Regions from separate parts of the Paenibacillus sp. Soil724D2 genome, predicted to be linked through region 2. Evidence: predicted binding sites of a transcription regulator. Region 2 holds the regulator's gene; the other holds the start of a gene.
What was found. Region 2 encodes LexA, which represses DNA repair genes until DNA is damaged. Its sites were predicted from a motif close to CGAACATATGTTCG; they were not measured.

Region 1: a site for LexA is predicted at 4,739-4,752, ahead of ASG85_RS14215 (YolD-like family protein). Genes of this name have one in related genera too.

Annotation. Positions count from the first base shown of each region.
Region 1 covers NZ_LMRY01000012.1:241,001-249,100, forward strand. Annotated here, with positions in the region: gene ASG85_RS14190 (CBASS cGAMP-activated phospholipase) at 1-443, shown strand, start outside; gene ASG85_RS14195 (CBASS cGAMP synthase) at 444-1,421, shown strand; gene ASG85_RS14200 (ThiF family adenylyltransferase) at 1,405-3,183, shown strand; gene ASG85_RS14205 (Mov34/MPN/PAD-1 family protein) at 3,183-3,644, shown strand; gene ASG85_RS14210 (hypothetical protein) at 4,012-4,209, opposite strand; gene ASG85_RS14215 (YolD-like family protein) at 4,308-4,718, opposite strand; gene ASG85_RS14220 (hypothetical protein) at 4,925-5,464, shown strand; gene ASG85_RS14225 (hypothetical protein) at 5,619-6,644, shown strand; gene ASG85_RS14230 (hypothetical protein) at 6,819-7,490, shown strand; gene ASG85_RS14235 (hypothetical protein) at 7,590-8,100, shown strand, end outside.
Region 2 covers NZ_LMRY01000008.1:37,881-45,980, forward strand. Annotated here, with positions in the region: gene glnA (type I glutamate--ammonia ligase) at 1-822, shown strand, start outside; gene ASG85_RS10430 (aminopeptidase) at 932-2,170, shown strand; gene lexA (transcriptional repressor LexA) at 2,738-3,355, opposite strand; gene ASG85_RS10440 (LysM peptidoglycan-binding domain-containing protein) at 3,503-3,910, shown strand; gene ASG85_RS10445 (DUF896 domain-containing protein) at 4,054-4,236, shown strand; gene ASG85_RS10450 (HAD family hydrolase) at 4,280-5,071, shown strand; gene ASG85_RS10455 (1,2-dihydroxy-3-keto-5-methylthiopentene dioxygenase) at 5,150-5,692, opposite strand; gene metH (methionine synthase) at 5,948-8,100, shown strand, end outside.

The sequences.
Region 1 (8,100 bases), on a different contig from region 2:
GTTTAGTAGCTAACAATCCATCTCTGTTGGGTATTCAAGAATACCTAAGATTTTATAAGAATGACGCCAGATACTCTAATTTTAGTTTGTTATCTATTTCAACTTTACATGAGCGCATTAAATTTCCAAACCCAGATAAAGTCTTCAAACGGAAATCGTTTGTAGGTTGGAAAGATGATCTAATATCCTTGATGATTGATTCGCAGAGTGGAGCGGTACATCATCATATTGAGTACCTACGTTCACATTTTGGTGGAGATTACATCAGGATTCCAAGTATGGAGCTTTCACCGAAAGAAAAAAAACATGTTCATCTTGATCTTGCTTCTCCTAAATCAATATCGATTTTAAATAATAAAGGATTAGAAGCTAGCAACGAATGGGTTGCAAATCAAGAAGTCAAGGCAATGTTTACTAATACAATTAAAGAGGAGATTGCTTAAATGGCAAATTGCAATGATTTATTTACTACTTTTCATGAAAAAATTTACCTGAGCTCGGACAAAAAAGAAAGTTTGCGTACATCCCGCAATGCTATTCGCACCAAAATTAGAAAGTATTTCAAAGATGAACTTGGGGTTTCAGAACCTAAGTTTTACGGTCAAGGCTCTTATATGATGAATACAACTATTGTTCCATTGGATGGCGAGTATGACGTTGATGATGGAGTATATTTGGAGCATTTGAAGGAAACGGATGAAGAAGATTGGGCAACTCCATCTGAAGTACATAACTGGATTATTAAAGCGACCGAGGGGCATACAGACACGGATCCGCTGGACAAGACCACTTGTGTACGTATTATCTATAAAGCAGAATATCATGTAGACCTTCCGATTTATGTGAAGAAAAAAGATGAACACCCTAAACTAGCACATAAATCAAAGGGCTGGATCGACAGTGATCCAAAAGAATTGACTAAGTGGTTTAATAATGAGGTTAAGGCAAAAGGGAGCCAATTAAAACGCCTAGTGCGTTATTTGAAGGCGTGGAAAGATTTTAATGAAGGTGAAACAAAACTCCCAAGCGGAATGTTTTTGAGCATTTTAGCAGCTAATCATTTTGTTTCTGATCACCCAGACGATGATGATGCGGCGCTATCGGCAACTGCAAAAGCTATTCATGAAGAGCTAACGGCGTCTTTCTCGCTTCTTAGACCGGTATTCCCAAATGAAGAACTAATGGCAGATTGGTCAGTCACAAGAAGGGATAACTTTTTGAATAAGTTGGAAAAGCTTATTCAAAAAGCAGGAGTGGCGTTAGAAACTCAAGAAAAAACTACAGCTTCAGAAAAGTGGATTGAGATTTTCGGGGACCGCTTCCCGGAATACGAGTCTACAGAAGATTCACGGTCGGAAACAAATACTGTAATCAAATCCTCTGCACCACCTGTACTAGGTAACCATGGAAGATCTGCGTAATCTAGAGGGCTACTACGAGGGAGTGCTGCAGTCTGCAGCACTCTATCTTACTGACAATTACCAAGCGGTTAAGGTAAGTCCTTTTGGGCTTGATAAAGAGTTGTTCCCATACACATTTAAAGTAAAGAATCATGAGCAGTATGAAATCATATTAGCACTACCTTTTAATTTTCCTGACGATTTTCCGACGGTACTCGTCCCTGAACCGCACTTTTCCAGATTATACCCAATGCCACACCTATCAAAAAGCAAGGTACTATGCACGTTTGATAGCAATGTTGCTCACCCAAACATGAATAATCCTGAAGGGGTTATCGACGAGGTTATTAGAAAGGCATATTTATTAATAAATGATGGGCTACTGGGAGAAAACCCTGATGATTACTACGACGAATTTGAATCCTATTGGGAGCAAGAAGCGGAAAGAAATATACTTTCACTAATTCACCTTACGCATGAACCGAAGAAAATTGACCTTATAACGTTCAAACATCCAAATTGGGAACAAACAATACTTGCTGCTGATTCAAGGAATGAAGGGGTGAAGTGGCTACTACAAGCTGGTGCTAAAATAGAACAAGGGACAAAAAAGGCGCTATTTATTCCACTTCAATCTATAGGTATTCCCCCATTTCCAAAATCAAATGGTGAATTGCTCAAATGTCTAAGAAAATATAGTCCGAATGCTGTAAAACCGCTGTTAGATTTCCTCAATGCAAATGGTAGACCCTCTACAGTTATTTTTTCTATTCCAAATGGAGAAGGGCAGATTATTGGATCTTGGGAGCATCCGAAGGCATTAAAATTTAAATCTAGTGCTTTTAAAGGAAAAGGAAAGGTTCAAAAGACGCTCAAAGGTTTTCGACCGGGTAAAGAAAATGCATTACTTGAGTTACAGCGTGATTTTAAGGACCTAAAGGTGAATAAATATCATTTGACCCGAGTGGATCGGGTAAGATTGTTTACACGCGGCGGCGATGGAAGTATTTCAACTAGCCGAAGAGTTGGCGTAATTGGTTGTGGTTCAATTGGAAGCCATCTAGCAAGGTCTCTGGTTGATATGGGTATTCATAAATTGCTATTGGTGGATAAGGAAAAACTAACTTTTGAGAATATTGCACGTCACCTTTGCGGCGCCAAAGAAGTAGGGAAATATAAAGTTGATGCCGTAAGTAAAATGATCACTTCTCATTTACCACATAGTGAAATTACAATTAATAACAATGATGTGTTGAAAGCTTTATGTGATTATGAAACACTGTTGAACCGTTGCGATTTTTCTATTGTGGCGGTTGGTCACTTACCAACTGAATTGCGACTTGACCAACTGCAAAAAGATGGATTGATTGATAAGCCATTACTGTATGTATGGGTTGAACCATATTTAGCTGGAGCTCACGCTGTTTACGTGGATCCTCAAAATGAAGGAAGCTTACGGGATTTGTTTGATGAGCATCACCGATTCATCCAAAGCGTTCTTGAAAATCCAGGACAATATTCAAAACGTGAAGCTGGTTGCCAAAGCTCATATGTACCATACGGAGTGAATGAAGTAAAAAGGTTTATTTCTGATTTAACAATTTTAATTCATGAGATAGAATCTGGAAGAATATCTGAAAACATGCTCTTTACATGGTTAGGTGATTTGAAATTACAACGTTCGTGCGGGAGGAAAATTGCCGGAAGATGGGCTGTCGCAGAAAACTATTCTGTGCGTAGATATCCTCTGAGTATTTTTAAAGGTGTTGAAGTCAGAAGGTGATGGAGTACAAATTTGGTGATAGATTGTTGATATTTAATCCAGAAGTTTTGAAAGTATTTTACTCGTACCGACAAGTAGGACGTCTCCAAAATGAAGCCGGTGGTATTTTACTAGGCAGAATATATAAAAATGAGAAAATTGTTATCGAAAATATTAGTACACCTTCATCTGCAGATAAATCAGGTAGATACTTTTTCGAGCGAAACGTTCAAAAAGCGCAAATGATTGTAAATAGAGCCTGGGAAGAATCTAATGGAGAAATCACCTATCTAGGAGAGTGGCATACTCACCCAGAGGCTATACCAACACCGTCAACTGTTGACAAAAAGTTGCTTACCAACATGTTAATTGATACAAAAATGGAAAATGATTATTTGTTCTTGGTCATAGTTGGCATTAGTGGTTATTATATAGGATCACAACATAAAGGTAAGAATCTTGAACAACTTATGGGGAAATAAAATTTTAGTATCTAAAAAAAGTGTGCAAAAGTTAGCAGTTAAACAAAGGAACGCTGGATCAATCAAAATTGATTCAGCGTTCCTTTGTTTAACTAGGGTTGCGTTTGAACAGTCCTGTAGAATTGATTTTTGAAGGTGTGATTTGAATGTTAAATGAATATGCTCTGGAAAAGTTGGCGGAAGCAAAGGCTAAAGAGATGGAACAATATTTTTATCAGAGTGGTTTATGTAAAAAAACAAACTTTCGCTTTAATTTGTACTCGCTGTTTATAAAACAAGAAAAAGTTTGTTGCAGTTGTTAAGTTTATGAAGAAAAGGGTCAATTTGCTTAGCAAATTGACCTTTTTCTTCATTTGTGTTCTTCGACTCATCTTTTATTAAAAAACTGACAATTCCCCTTAACAAAGCGTTCACCATTCGTACCTAATACGTATTCATCATCATGAGATTGAATAATTACATTCTCGCCAATAAGCTCACCTTGGAAAAAGATTGAAATTGGCTGTTGAAATACCCGCATACGTTCAAAGTCTGCATGCACGTTGAGTTGCCGTTGTTTTAACATGAATTATCTCCTTTAATAAAAAATGACATGAACCATTATCACATAAATAGGTAATGATTTACAGTATTTTCATTATTGGAAGATAAATAACTGCTAATTCACTCATAACCAGAACGAATGTTCCCAATCCATGGGTCAATCATTTCATCTTCAGTCCATTCTTTGCTTAATTCCGCTTTTATTATATCCTGATAATAAATCCATTCAGAATCCTCATTTCCGTTAAATGGATCGACAGAATCCAATCGAAAGCTATCTCGTTGGCTTCCATTCACAATGCCGGTTAAAGTGCGCGTTTGATACTCACCATATAAAGTGAGCTGAATAAATTTATTGTACATTTGAGATTGGCTCAACAATCCAGATATAAGCTGAACTTCTTGAAGGTCAAGATTAGTGCGTGGAAGCCGTTTAAGTTCGCGTTGCTGAAGTCGGATAGATTCTTTAAATTCAGGTCCAATGAAACGAGAAGATTCCCAGATGCCGTTCGCTTGAAGTTTCTTACCCATTAATACTCACACTCCATTTAAGAACGTTTGTTTGTATTATATAACGAGTACGTAATGAATACGCAAGTGAATTTTTTGAGTTTGAGGATAAATGGACTTTAGATTTAATTATTCCATACTCCTCTTTTTGCTGTTCAAGTAAAAGGCAGGATAATGAAGAATTATGAGGAATTATCAAATAAAGATTATTTCTAAGGGGTGTCAGAATGTTAAAAGAATCGCTTCTTAATGAAATAAAGCAAGATATGCTCAAAGAGATTAAAAATGCAGTAAAAGAAATAAAACTACGTGATTCAGACGAAGTTTGTTACATCTCCCTCTTCGGGTCTGACAATGAACCCGTCCTTGGTTTAATTACGCTAGGTATCAGATCCTATCGGGACAAAATGATTAAAGAAGAGCTCAATGAATATGATAGATTAGGATACTTGTGGAATTCTGCGGAAATGCCGGCTAATTATCAGATCGGGTTGGAACAAGTTATACCTTCATTTGCCGACAAACAACAACGATTTATGGAATTAACGGAGGAAGAAAGTTGGGATAAAACATGGGAGGATTGTCAACAAGTTAGATTTGAAGTTGCTTATCAATTGAATAGCTTTGACTGGAGCGAGATTATTCCTGTAACAAATGATTTTGTCTTATATTCGGAGTGGGAAGCTATCGACTTAAATGGTGGTGATTTAATCAAAAGCATCCCACCAGAAAAGTTACACTTATTAAAAGCTAATCGCTTGGCATAATTTTATTCCATAAACGAGAACTATAGGTTCAACATCGAAAGGGTTGCCGCTAATTAGCCTTTCTCTCAGCTAATGAGCATTTCTATATAATACATCTGCACTTAAGTTATGATGAAATATTTCCATCCCCACTAAACGTAAGGTTGTGTCATGTATGAATAAAGGACTCTCGATATTCGATAAATACACGGAGAAAGAAAACAATTTGACTAAGAGTCTCTTAGACTTGTTTCGCTTTTCAGACGTCTCATTGACGGGTATGTTCATACGAGAGTATATGGGGATTCAGGAACTCGAAGATTCAGACAATCCTACAAAGGGGTATCAGATGCAAATAGGAAGCGATCTAGCAATTCGAGCCGGCATTGGTTGTGTTGTTGGAATTACCAGTCTTCAAGGTCGCTCCACGAAGGAAAAGATACTTTCGGCTGTAGAAAAAGACACTATCCCCGATGCGATGATACGCTTAAATAATGTCATACTCCTAATTGAAGCTAAGGTTGCTGGTGCTGCTCATTTAAACTTGCAGCAGCTCAAGGATCATGAAAAGCGATTTGCAGTTGGTGAAACGATTCGCTCGCCCCTACAACGGTCATGGGAAGAGATGCATGAATTCTTCAAGAAGGTGCGTGAAGCCCATTCTTTTGATACTCTAACCATGTTTCTTCTGGACCAGTTTATATTAATGTTAGAAAACGCCGGCTACTCCAGAGTGAAATCAGAGGCATATATCTACGCACATTTTATGAACCACCCTTACGTACTGCATACGTTAGATAGAGCTCACCAATATCTAAAATCCTTGGACCGAGTGCATTGTAATGAGGACATATCGGATTGTTTTGGCTACGTGCTTATTAAACCGGACCAATTGAAGACCGTTAAGTTCTTTTCGATATCGAAATTCGCGAATGGCACCTATATTCTGCATTTGGTTCGTCCCGAAGACGCAACGATTCTTCAAGGGCAGGTAAATCAGCAATTCCCTAATAATATTAAAAAGAACCTAAAAGCTATCAAGGAGGTGCATATCAATATGTTTCTAGTTCATCATTTCGAGGATCTAAAGCATTATATTGATTATGCTTACCAGGATCGGTTTGCCAAACACTACAAGACCACAAAGCCAAACCAAATGATGATGAAGTATTGGGGCAGTCATTCTGGAATCATGAAGTAGACTGAACTGGCTGTTTAATAAAAACCAAATAGCACACAAGCAAAGCTAATGGAAAACTTTAGCTCAATAAACTATAAAGGGAGGTTGCCGCGATATCGGAAGCGGCTTCTTTTTCGCTGTACAGGCGCATAGGGTATTTAGTGTACTTTTATCTAACCAAACGGAGGGGTATGCTTGGAAAATACATTTGTAATTACCGTAGATATTTTGGTTGATCCAACTACAAAAAAGATTTCTGAAGGCGCATTTCTCACCGTTTTAGCGAAGGCAGAAAAACACTATAAAGATGTTCTCAAGAACTATAACCTCAGATGCCCACGGTGTAGAATCATTATCGGAGACAAGTTCAAAATGGGGATCCGAAGCACACTGGACATGATCTTAGACCCGCAGCTCGTTTTTTTTGCGGCGCACCCTTCTTGTATGGATGATCCGGTGAGCGGCGATTTGATGCTCAATGACCAAGGTGAAATCGAAGTGACCGCGAGCGCCTTTCTGAACTCGGAAGATGAAGTGTTGTCGTATCAGAAAGGGCTGGACCGCCACCTGAACATGCTTGAATTCGATAAGATCAATGGTGAATATAAAGTAGTGATGAGGAGCCAAAAGGCGATCAGCAACGGATCGATGGATCAATTAATCGCAGCCGCCACCGTGAGGTTCAAGGAAATAGAAGACCTCGGCGTTCCGATTAACTGCCCGGTTTGCCGTAATGCCGTACTAAGCAACCAAGAACGTTTTATTGCGATGATTCCACACGGTTCAGGCAAAGATGCAAACATCGAGATGGTTCATCAGCATTGCCGCAAGCGGTTTCAAAAAATTTATAGAAGCCAGGTGAATTAGATGGAACTATCTATACTGATAAATCTAGGCGAAAAGAGAGATCGCAAAAAATTCTGCCAAGCTGTAGTCGATGCAGAGTTGTATTTTGAGGAGCAGCTTATGAAAGGCGCAGCGGCTATTTGCAAAATATGCACCAAAAAACTTGGCACACGATTTCGTACTGCTTGCAGGGGGGAGATACAAGGAGGAAAAGCGGGGATAACTACAATTCATCCTGTGCATTTGCATTGCATTGAAGATCACGGCAATGCGGAGAAAATTTTAATGAGTGATTCGGGATACTACGATTTCTCTCCTCTTGATATGGTAGCCATGATAGATATTTTCGTGCATTTGAAAACTCTAGAAGAAAGTGGTCGACTTCCCGATATTCAAGATTACGAGGAGGAAAAGCGCAAGCATACACCGTCTCCACAAACGCCAGGCGAACCATTTTATACTTTGGCAGAAATAAAGGATGGGGTGCCGACAGATAAAATCAACAGCCATCCGGTAAATGGGAAATTAATGATGATTCTTTATGTGACAAGGAAAGTCGCCGACCAGGCTAAGGCGCTTAGTAAGTCTGAGGGTTGGGAGAATTTCCAAGTCTCAGGTGTCAATAAGCTAG
Region 2 (8,100 bases):
ATCGTGTTGACGCTTGAAGAGATGGGTTTTGAAATTGAAGCATCCCACCACGAAGTGGCGCCAGGTCAACATGAAATCGACTTTAAATACGCAGATGCGATTAAAGCGGCTGACCAAATTCAAACCTTCAAGCTCGTCGTCAAAACCGTTGCTAGACAACATGGTTTGCATGCGACCTTTATGCCTAAACCTTTGTTCGGTATGAACGGTTCTGGTATGCACTGTCACCAATCCTTATTCAAAGGTGATGTAAATGCTTTTTATGAAGAGAACGATAAATTAGGTTTAAGTAATGTAGCTAGACATTATATGGCGGGTGTTCTTCGTCATGCACGTTCTTTTGCTGCGATTACGAACCCTACTGTTAACTCTTACAAACGTCTTGTGCCTGGTTATGAAGCGCCTGTATATGTAGCATGGTCCGCAAGTAACCGTAGTCCAATGATCCGTATTCCAGCATCCCGCGGTTTGAGCACTCGCGTTGAAGTTCGTAACCCGGATCCGGCTGCTAATCCATACTTGGCTCTCGCTGTTATGCTTGCTGCCGGTCTAGATGGCATTAAGAACAAAATGCAGCTTCCTCCTCCTACTGATCGTAACATCTATGTGATGACCGAAGAGGAAAGAGAGAGCGATGGTATTCCTACCTTGCCATTGAACTTGAAACAAGCGTTGGACGAGCTGCTTCGCAATGATGTGATTTGCGATACACTTGGCGAACATGCTCTGGCTCATTTCTATGAACTTAAAGAAATTGAGTGGGATATGTACCGCACACAAGTTCACCAATGGGAAAGAGATCAATATCTGTCCCTTTATTAATCGCCTAGCAAGTTGATATTAAGCAACAATTAGATATGAAAAGCCCGTCAGCCTTCAGGAACGATTCTGAACTGATGGGCTTTTTCACGCGAAGGAGATCATAAGTATGTTGGACAACTTTCAAATTAATTTGGAGAAGTACGCTGAGCTTGTAGTTAAGGTTGGGGTTAACCTCCATAAAGGCCAGGATCTGATGATAGAGTCGCCGATAGAATCCTTAGATTTAACTAGACTTATCGTGAAAAAAGCCTATGAGGCAGGGGCAAATTTTGTCCAAGTGCACTGGCAGGATGATGTGATAACTCGCAGCAGATTTGAATATGCCAATGATGAAGCTTTTGATTATTATCCAGAGTGGTATACGAGTATGTTAGAACGCTTTGTAGAAAATGGTGGAGCTTTACTGAATATCAAAGTACCGGATCCTGATTTGTACGCAGGTATTGATGCAAGCATGATTTCTAGAGCATCCAAATCCATGGCTACGGCTAGAGCAAAGTATCAACACTATGTGAGAACAAGTAAGTTCAGTTGGTGCTTAATCAAAGCGCCTACGGTAGCGTGGGCATCCAAAGTGTATGCCGATTTGCCTGAAGAACAGCGGATCGATGCAATGTGGGAGGCAATCTTCCGTATAAATCGCGTTTATGAAGAGGATCCGGTAGCTGCTTGGCGAGTTCATATGGATCAATTGAAGCGCGTTCGCAGCGTGTTAAATGAGAAGCAATACGAGGCGCTTCAATATCGAGCGGCAGGCACAGATTTACGAGTCGAATTGCCGGAGGGTCACATTTGGCTTGGCGGTGATACGGAGAACGCAAGTGGAATACGATTCGTGGCGAATATGCCAACCGAGGAAGTTTTCACGATGCCTAAGCGAACGGGTGTTCATGGGACGGTGTCGAGCACCAAGCCATTAAATGTGAATGGGGCGCTTGTGGATCGGTTTTCGTTTAAATTCGAGGACGGGAAAGTTGTGGATTATCAGGCAGAAGTCGGCTATGAGCATCTAGCAAGGTTGCTGGATATGGATGAGGGCGCACGCTATTTGGGAGAAGTTGCGCTCGTACCTTTTGATTCGCCGATCTCTAATCTTGACCGCATTTTCTACAATACGGGCATCGATGAGAATGCATCCTGCCATCTGGCCTTAGGCAGCTGCTACCCGATCAATTTGCAGGATGGCGTATCTTTATCAAGTGAAGAGCTGAAAGCTCGCGGTGGGAACACCAGTTTGATTCATGTGGATTTCATGATCGGGACGGCTGATCTTGAGATCGATGGTGTTCTTGGTGATGGTACAGTTGAGCCTATTTTCCGTCGTGGAAATTGGGCGCTTGCATTTTAGTTGTATTTATCTGATTTGTTAGCTTAATTCCAAAGGTGTGAGTACTCCTGAGTTTATCAAGGGGTTAGATAGCAGATAGCAGATAGCAGATAGCAGATAGCTGATGAAGACCGCAGAAGGAAAAAGGAAGCTAGAAGCTAGAAAATAGAAAATAGAAGTCTCTAGAGACCGCTAATTTGTCCAAAAGTGTGGAAATATTAAGAATAGAAGTCTTTAAAGATTCCTATTCCTTAAAGTTGAATCAAATAGGGCCAAATATTACCGAATAGAAGTCTCTAGAAGCTTCTATTTACGCAAAATTTGATCTTAATGACGTAATAGCAGTCTCTAGAGGCTCTTATCTGAATCCACAGTTCAGCCTTTTTGGCTATGACGGGATTAAAGCCCATTTCATTAACTTTGAAATATCTATATTTGGATCGATTGCCTCACTATCTTTTAAGTTCCTCAATTTGCCCCATTGCTCCATGTAATTTAAGGCTGTTTACATCCAAAAGAACCGAGGGACTATTGTCCTCTCGGTTCTTTATCATTGGCATTGTATGTAGAATAAGGGCTGTAGTGCTATTACATATCCCGGAACAAACCAATGACACGGCCAAGAATCGTAACATGTTTCAAAAGGATTGGCTGCAAAGCCGAGTTCTCCGGTTGAAGACGAATATGATCCTTCTCCTTGTAAAAGCGTTTCACCGTTGCTTCATCATCTTCCGTCATTGCTACAACAATATCCCCGTTATTAGCGGTTTGCTGTTGCTTTACGATGACATAATCGCCATTATGAATACCGGCTTCGATCATACTGTCACCCATGACGCTAAGCATGAACACATTATTATCTCCTACCATGCTGACAGGAAGAGGGAAGTAGTCTTCGATGTTCTCTGTTGCTGTAATAGGCACACCGGCTGTAACTTTACCAACGAGAGGTACACGAGCTACAGAAACTGCAAAATGCGTTTCCGCACCGTCAAGTCCTAGAATTTCAATAGCACGTGGCTTTGTAGGATCTCGACGAATCATACCTTTCTTCTCAAGACGCTCCAAATGTCCATGAACTGTAGAACTAGAAGCTAGTCCAACTGCCTCGCCGATTTCTCTAACGGAAGGTGGGTACCCCTTATCTTTCACTTCATTCTTAATGAATTCCAATATAGCTTGTTGACGCTGCGAAATCTTACTCAATAGTTATCACTCCAATACTGGGAATCATTACCCAAAGTATAACATAGAACCCGAGTTCGTACAAACATAAGTTCGAGAAAAGGGTTGACTCAAACATGTGTTCGTGTTATTCTAATACCAGAACAAATGTTTGGGAGATGATTATTCATGTATATGGCTTATTCAAACACTAACACAACAAACGCACCTCATAGATCTGCTAGCACATCCAAAGGGATGACATTTCATTCTAGTTATACAAAAGCTATTGTTCGCTTCATTTTATTAGCAGTTATTCTTGGTACTTTGTTTTCATTTGGTGCTATGGTTCAAGCCTATGCAGGGGATGGGGCTGCAACTGCGAAGACCGCAGTTTCCAAGACACCTATTAACATCACTCCGAAAGCTGTCGTACAAGATCAAGTCGTTATTCAACGTGGAGACACACTCTGGGATATTGCTTCCACACATAAAAAAAACGATGAGAACGTTCGTTCCTACATACATAAATTAAAGACAATCAATCATTTATCCACCAGCTCCTTGAAAGAAGGACAGGTTTTATTGCTTCCTTAAATTCACTCTGCTATTTTTAATAGACTCTAAATATGATGAGGCTTGGACACATGTTCCTATGCCTCTTTTTGTTGTCTCTTGACATTCCTTAGTAGGGATGGCAAAGTAGTACTCATATTGAATTTTTGACTGGGAGGATCATTATGAGTGACAACATGGAACAGAATATCGAACGTATTAATGAGCTTGCTCGTAAAGCGAAAACAGTTGGCTTAACAGATGCGGAAATCGATGAACGCAACGAACTCAGAAAGAAATATATTGAAGCATTCCGCGGCAATCTTAAAGTTCAACTTGATTCCATCAAGTTTACGGACGAAGAGTAATCGCTGCTCATATAGATACAACATTCAAAAGGGGAAATGAATGATGACGTTGAAAGCTGTGCTTTTTGATTTAGATGATACGCTTCTGTGGGATGATCGCAGTGTGCAGGAAGCATTCGAAGCGACAAGTGCTGAAGCTGCAAAGCACGTTGCGGTGAATCCCGCGGAATTGGAAGCCTCTGTTCGCAAGGAAGCGCGTTCTTTATATGAATCTTTTGAAACCTTTGCGTTTACGAAGATGATTGGGATTAATCCCTTTGAAGGCTTATGGGCTAATTTCACACAAGGTGAGAATGAGAACTTTCGTAAGCTTGAGAAACTAGCGCCAGGATATCGTACGGAGTCTTGGACAAGAGGGCTTGCGGCGTTGGGGATAGAGGATCGTGAGCTCGGGTATAAGCTTGGAGAACTATTTCCAGCAGAACGCCGACGCCGTCCTTACGTATATGAGGAAACGTTTCGAGTATTGGACGCTTTGAAAGGCAGCTATCAATTACTGTTATTAACGAATGGCTCGCCAGATCTGCAAAAGGAAAAATTAGCAGGTGTCCCCAATATCGCACCATACTTTGATCATATTGTGATCTCGGGTGAATTTGGCGTAGGTAAGCCAGCGACATCGATTTTTAACCATGCTCTGGGACTTCTTGGGATAGAAGCTGAGGAAGGAATCATGATCGGAGATAAATTGACAACCGATATCCTTGGTTCTAGCAGCGTAGGTATGCGCAATATTTGGATTAATCACCATGGGCTTCAAAGTGGAGATGAGATCGTTCCTGTATATGAGGTTTCCCGTCTTCAAGATATTTTACCGATTATTGCTAACGGATAACACAGAATAAATAAAAACCCAACGGCTGCATAGGACGTTAAGTCCAGCGCTGTTGGGTTTTTGCATCATATAATAGAATTAGGCTTTGCTAAATTCTGGATCATCAATGTTATAAGCAACCCAGCCATCTTTTTCGATGAAGAGACGAACGGCAACGATTTCACGATTATCCATAAGTGTGAAGAAATGGTTCGTGTTCTCAGGAACTGAGATCACATCGCCTGGTTCAAGTTCAACATCAAAATAGCCAACTTCGCTTTCGGATTTGATAATGAAAATTCCTCGTCCAGAAACGATTGCACGAATTTCATCTTCCGTATGTGTGTGTACTTGTTCGAATTTCTTCAGAAGCTCTTCGATGTTAGGCGTTGAATCGGAAAGCGCGATTACATCCCAAATTTCATAACCGCGTCTAGCAGCCAAATCACGAATTTCTTCTTCATAAGTACTAATAATTTCAGCTTTCTCTTCATCACTTAGAATGAATTTCTCACGTAGTGCTACCGGAAGCTTGTTAGCATCCCAGTGTTCATATACAACATTTTGACTATCCAAGAAGGCTTTGACCTGCTCTTCGCCTTCAATACGTTCATTCGTATTGCGAATTCTAATTTGTGCCAAGCTGCATCCCTCTTTCTGAGTAAATATAATATAGGGATCTTTGATTGGAGATCAAAGTCTCTCCTTATGTATTATAGTGGAAATATAGCTAGCTGTCGATGGTCGAACATAAGAATTTCCGATAAAACCTATAGGTAATTGTGATAATTCAAATTCTTTTCATAGAAGCCGGATTCTGTTACACTAAAGCATAACATAATTTGTCGTTTTTTTTATTCTCTATTGCTTTAGGATAAGTTGAAAGGGAGTCATGCAATGACCAAAACACCAATACAAGAGCAGCTTAAAAAGAAAATCATGATCCTAGATGGTGCCATGGGTACAATGATTCAGCAAGAGAACTTAACAGCTGAAGATTTCGGGAGCGATGATCTGGACGGTTGTAATGAAATTCTTTGCGTTACTCGGCCAGATGTTATTCGCAAAATTCATGAAGCTTACTTCGCCGCTGGCGCTGATATGATAGAAACAAATACATTCGGGACCACGAGCGTGGTACTAGCGGAGTATGATTTGCAAGATCGTCATCGTGAATTAAATCTTGCGGCAGCCAAACTGGCTATCGAAGCAGCGAATAAATATTCGACACCGGAGTGGCCTCGTTATGTTATCGGAGCCATGGGTCCAACAACCAAAACGTTGTCGGTAACCGGTGGAGTCACATTCGCTCAGCTAGAGGAGAGTTATTATGAGCAAGCATTAGCTCTGGTTGAAGCGGGCGTGGATGCACTACTATTGGAAACTTCTCAAGATACTCTGAATGTAAAAGCAGGCAGTATTGGAATTCGCAGAGCTTATGAAACATTGGGTGTTGAACTTCCAATAATGATCTCGGGTACGATTGAGCCGATGGGCACAACATTAGCCGGTCAAAATATTGAATCCTTCTATATTTCTTTAGAACATTTGAAGCCTATTTCAATGGGGTTGAACTGTGCTACAGGACCTGAATTTATGAGGGATCATATCCGAACATTGTCTGATATTGCTGAAACAGCAATTAGTTGTTATCCGAATGCCGGTTTGCCGGATGAGAACGGACATTACCACGAGTCTCCTGAATCTTTGGCTAAAAAGATGGCCGGATTTGCAGAGCAAGGCTGGCTCAATATTGCCGGTGGGTGCTGTGGGACAACGCCGGATCACATTCGTGCAATGGCGGAGACGCTTTCTCAGTATAAGCCAAGAACGCAATATGGTTCGCATTTACCTGCTGTCTCCGGGATTGAAACGTTATTTATCGAGCCAGAAAATCGTCCGATCATGGTTGGCGAACGGACCAATATTTCAGGTTCCCGAAAATTCAAACGCCTGATTAAAGAAGGGAAGTTTGAAGAGGGCTCTGAGATTGCGCGTAATCAAGTTAAGAACGGCGCTCACGTTATTGATATTAATCTGCAGGATACAGACATTGACGAAGCTTATGCCGTTGAAGAGTTCATGCAGCAGGTTGTGAAGAAAGTCAAAGTTCCGTTAATGATTGACTCGACATATGACCATATTATTGAGCTAGGACTTAAGTACTCCCAAGGTAAGGCGATCATTAACTCCATTAACTTGGAGGATGGCGAAACGAAGTTCGAAGGAATTTTACCTTTAATCAAACGTTATGGGGCTGCGGTTGTTTGTATTCTCATTGATGAACGAGGCCAGGCTGTTTCGCGAGAAGCGAAGATCGAAGTGGCGACGCGGTCTTACGAGCTTTTGACACAGAAGTATGGCATGAATCCGGAGGATATTATATTTGATCCCAATATGTTCCCAGTAGGCTCCGGAGATCCGCAGTACATCGGTTCCGCCGTAGAGACGATTGAGGGCATCAAGCTGATTAAAGAAAAGTTTCCTAAAGCCAAAACAATTCTAGGATTAAGTAATATCTCCTTCGGTTTACCGGATGCTGGGCGTGAAGTGCTGAATTCCGTATATCTGTACCATTGTACGAAGGCAGGCCTAGATTATGCCATTGTGAATACAGAAAAATTGGAGCGTTATGCTTCCATCCCGGATACAGAGCGTCAATTAGCTGAAGAACTTATTTACAATACGAATGATGAGACACTGGCACAATTTGTTGCTCATTTCCGTGAGAAAAAAGTGGAAAAGAAAGAGAAGATTTCGAATCTGACTCTAGAAGAAAGACTTGGCTCTTATGTCGTGGAAGGGACCAAGGAAGGGCTGATCCCTGATTTGGAAATTGCTTTACAGACTTATTCGCCGCTTGAAGTCATCAATGGGCCGCTCATGAAGGGGATGGAGGAAGTTGGACGCCTTTTTAATGGGAATGAACTGATTGTGGCTGAGGTTTTACAAAGTGCGGAAGTCATGAAGGCTTCAGTTAATTACTTGGAACCATTCATGGAGAAATCCGAAACAGCGGTTAAGGGGAAAATTATTCTTGCAACCGTTAA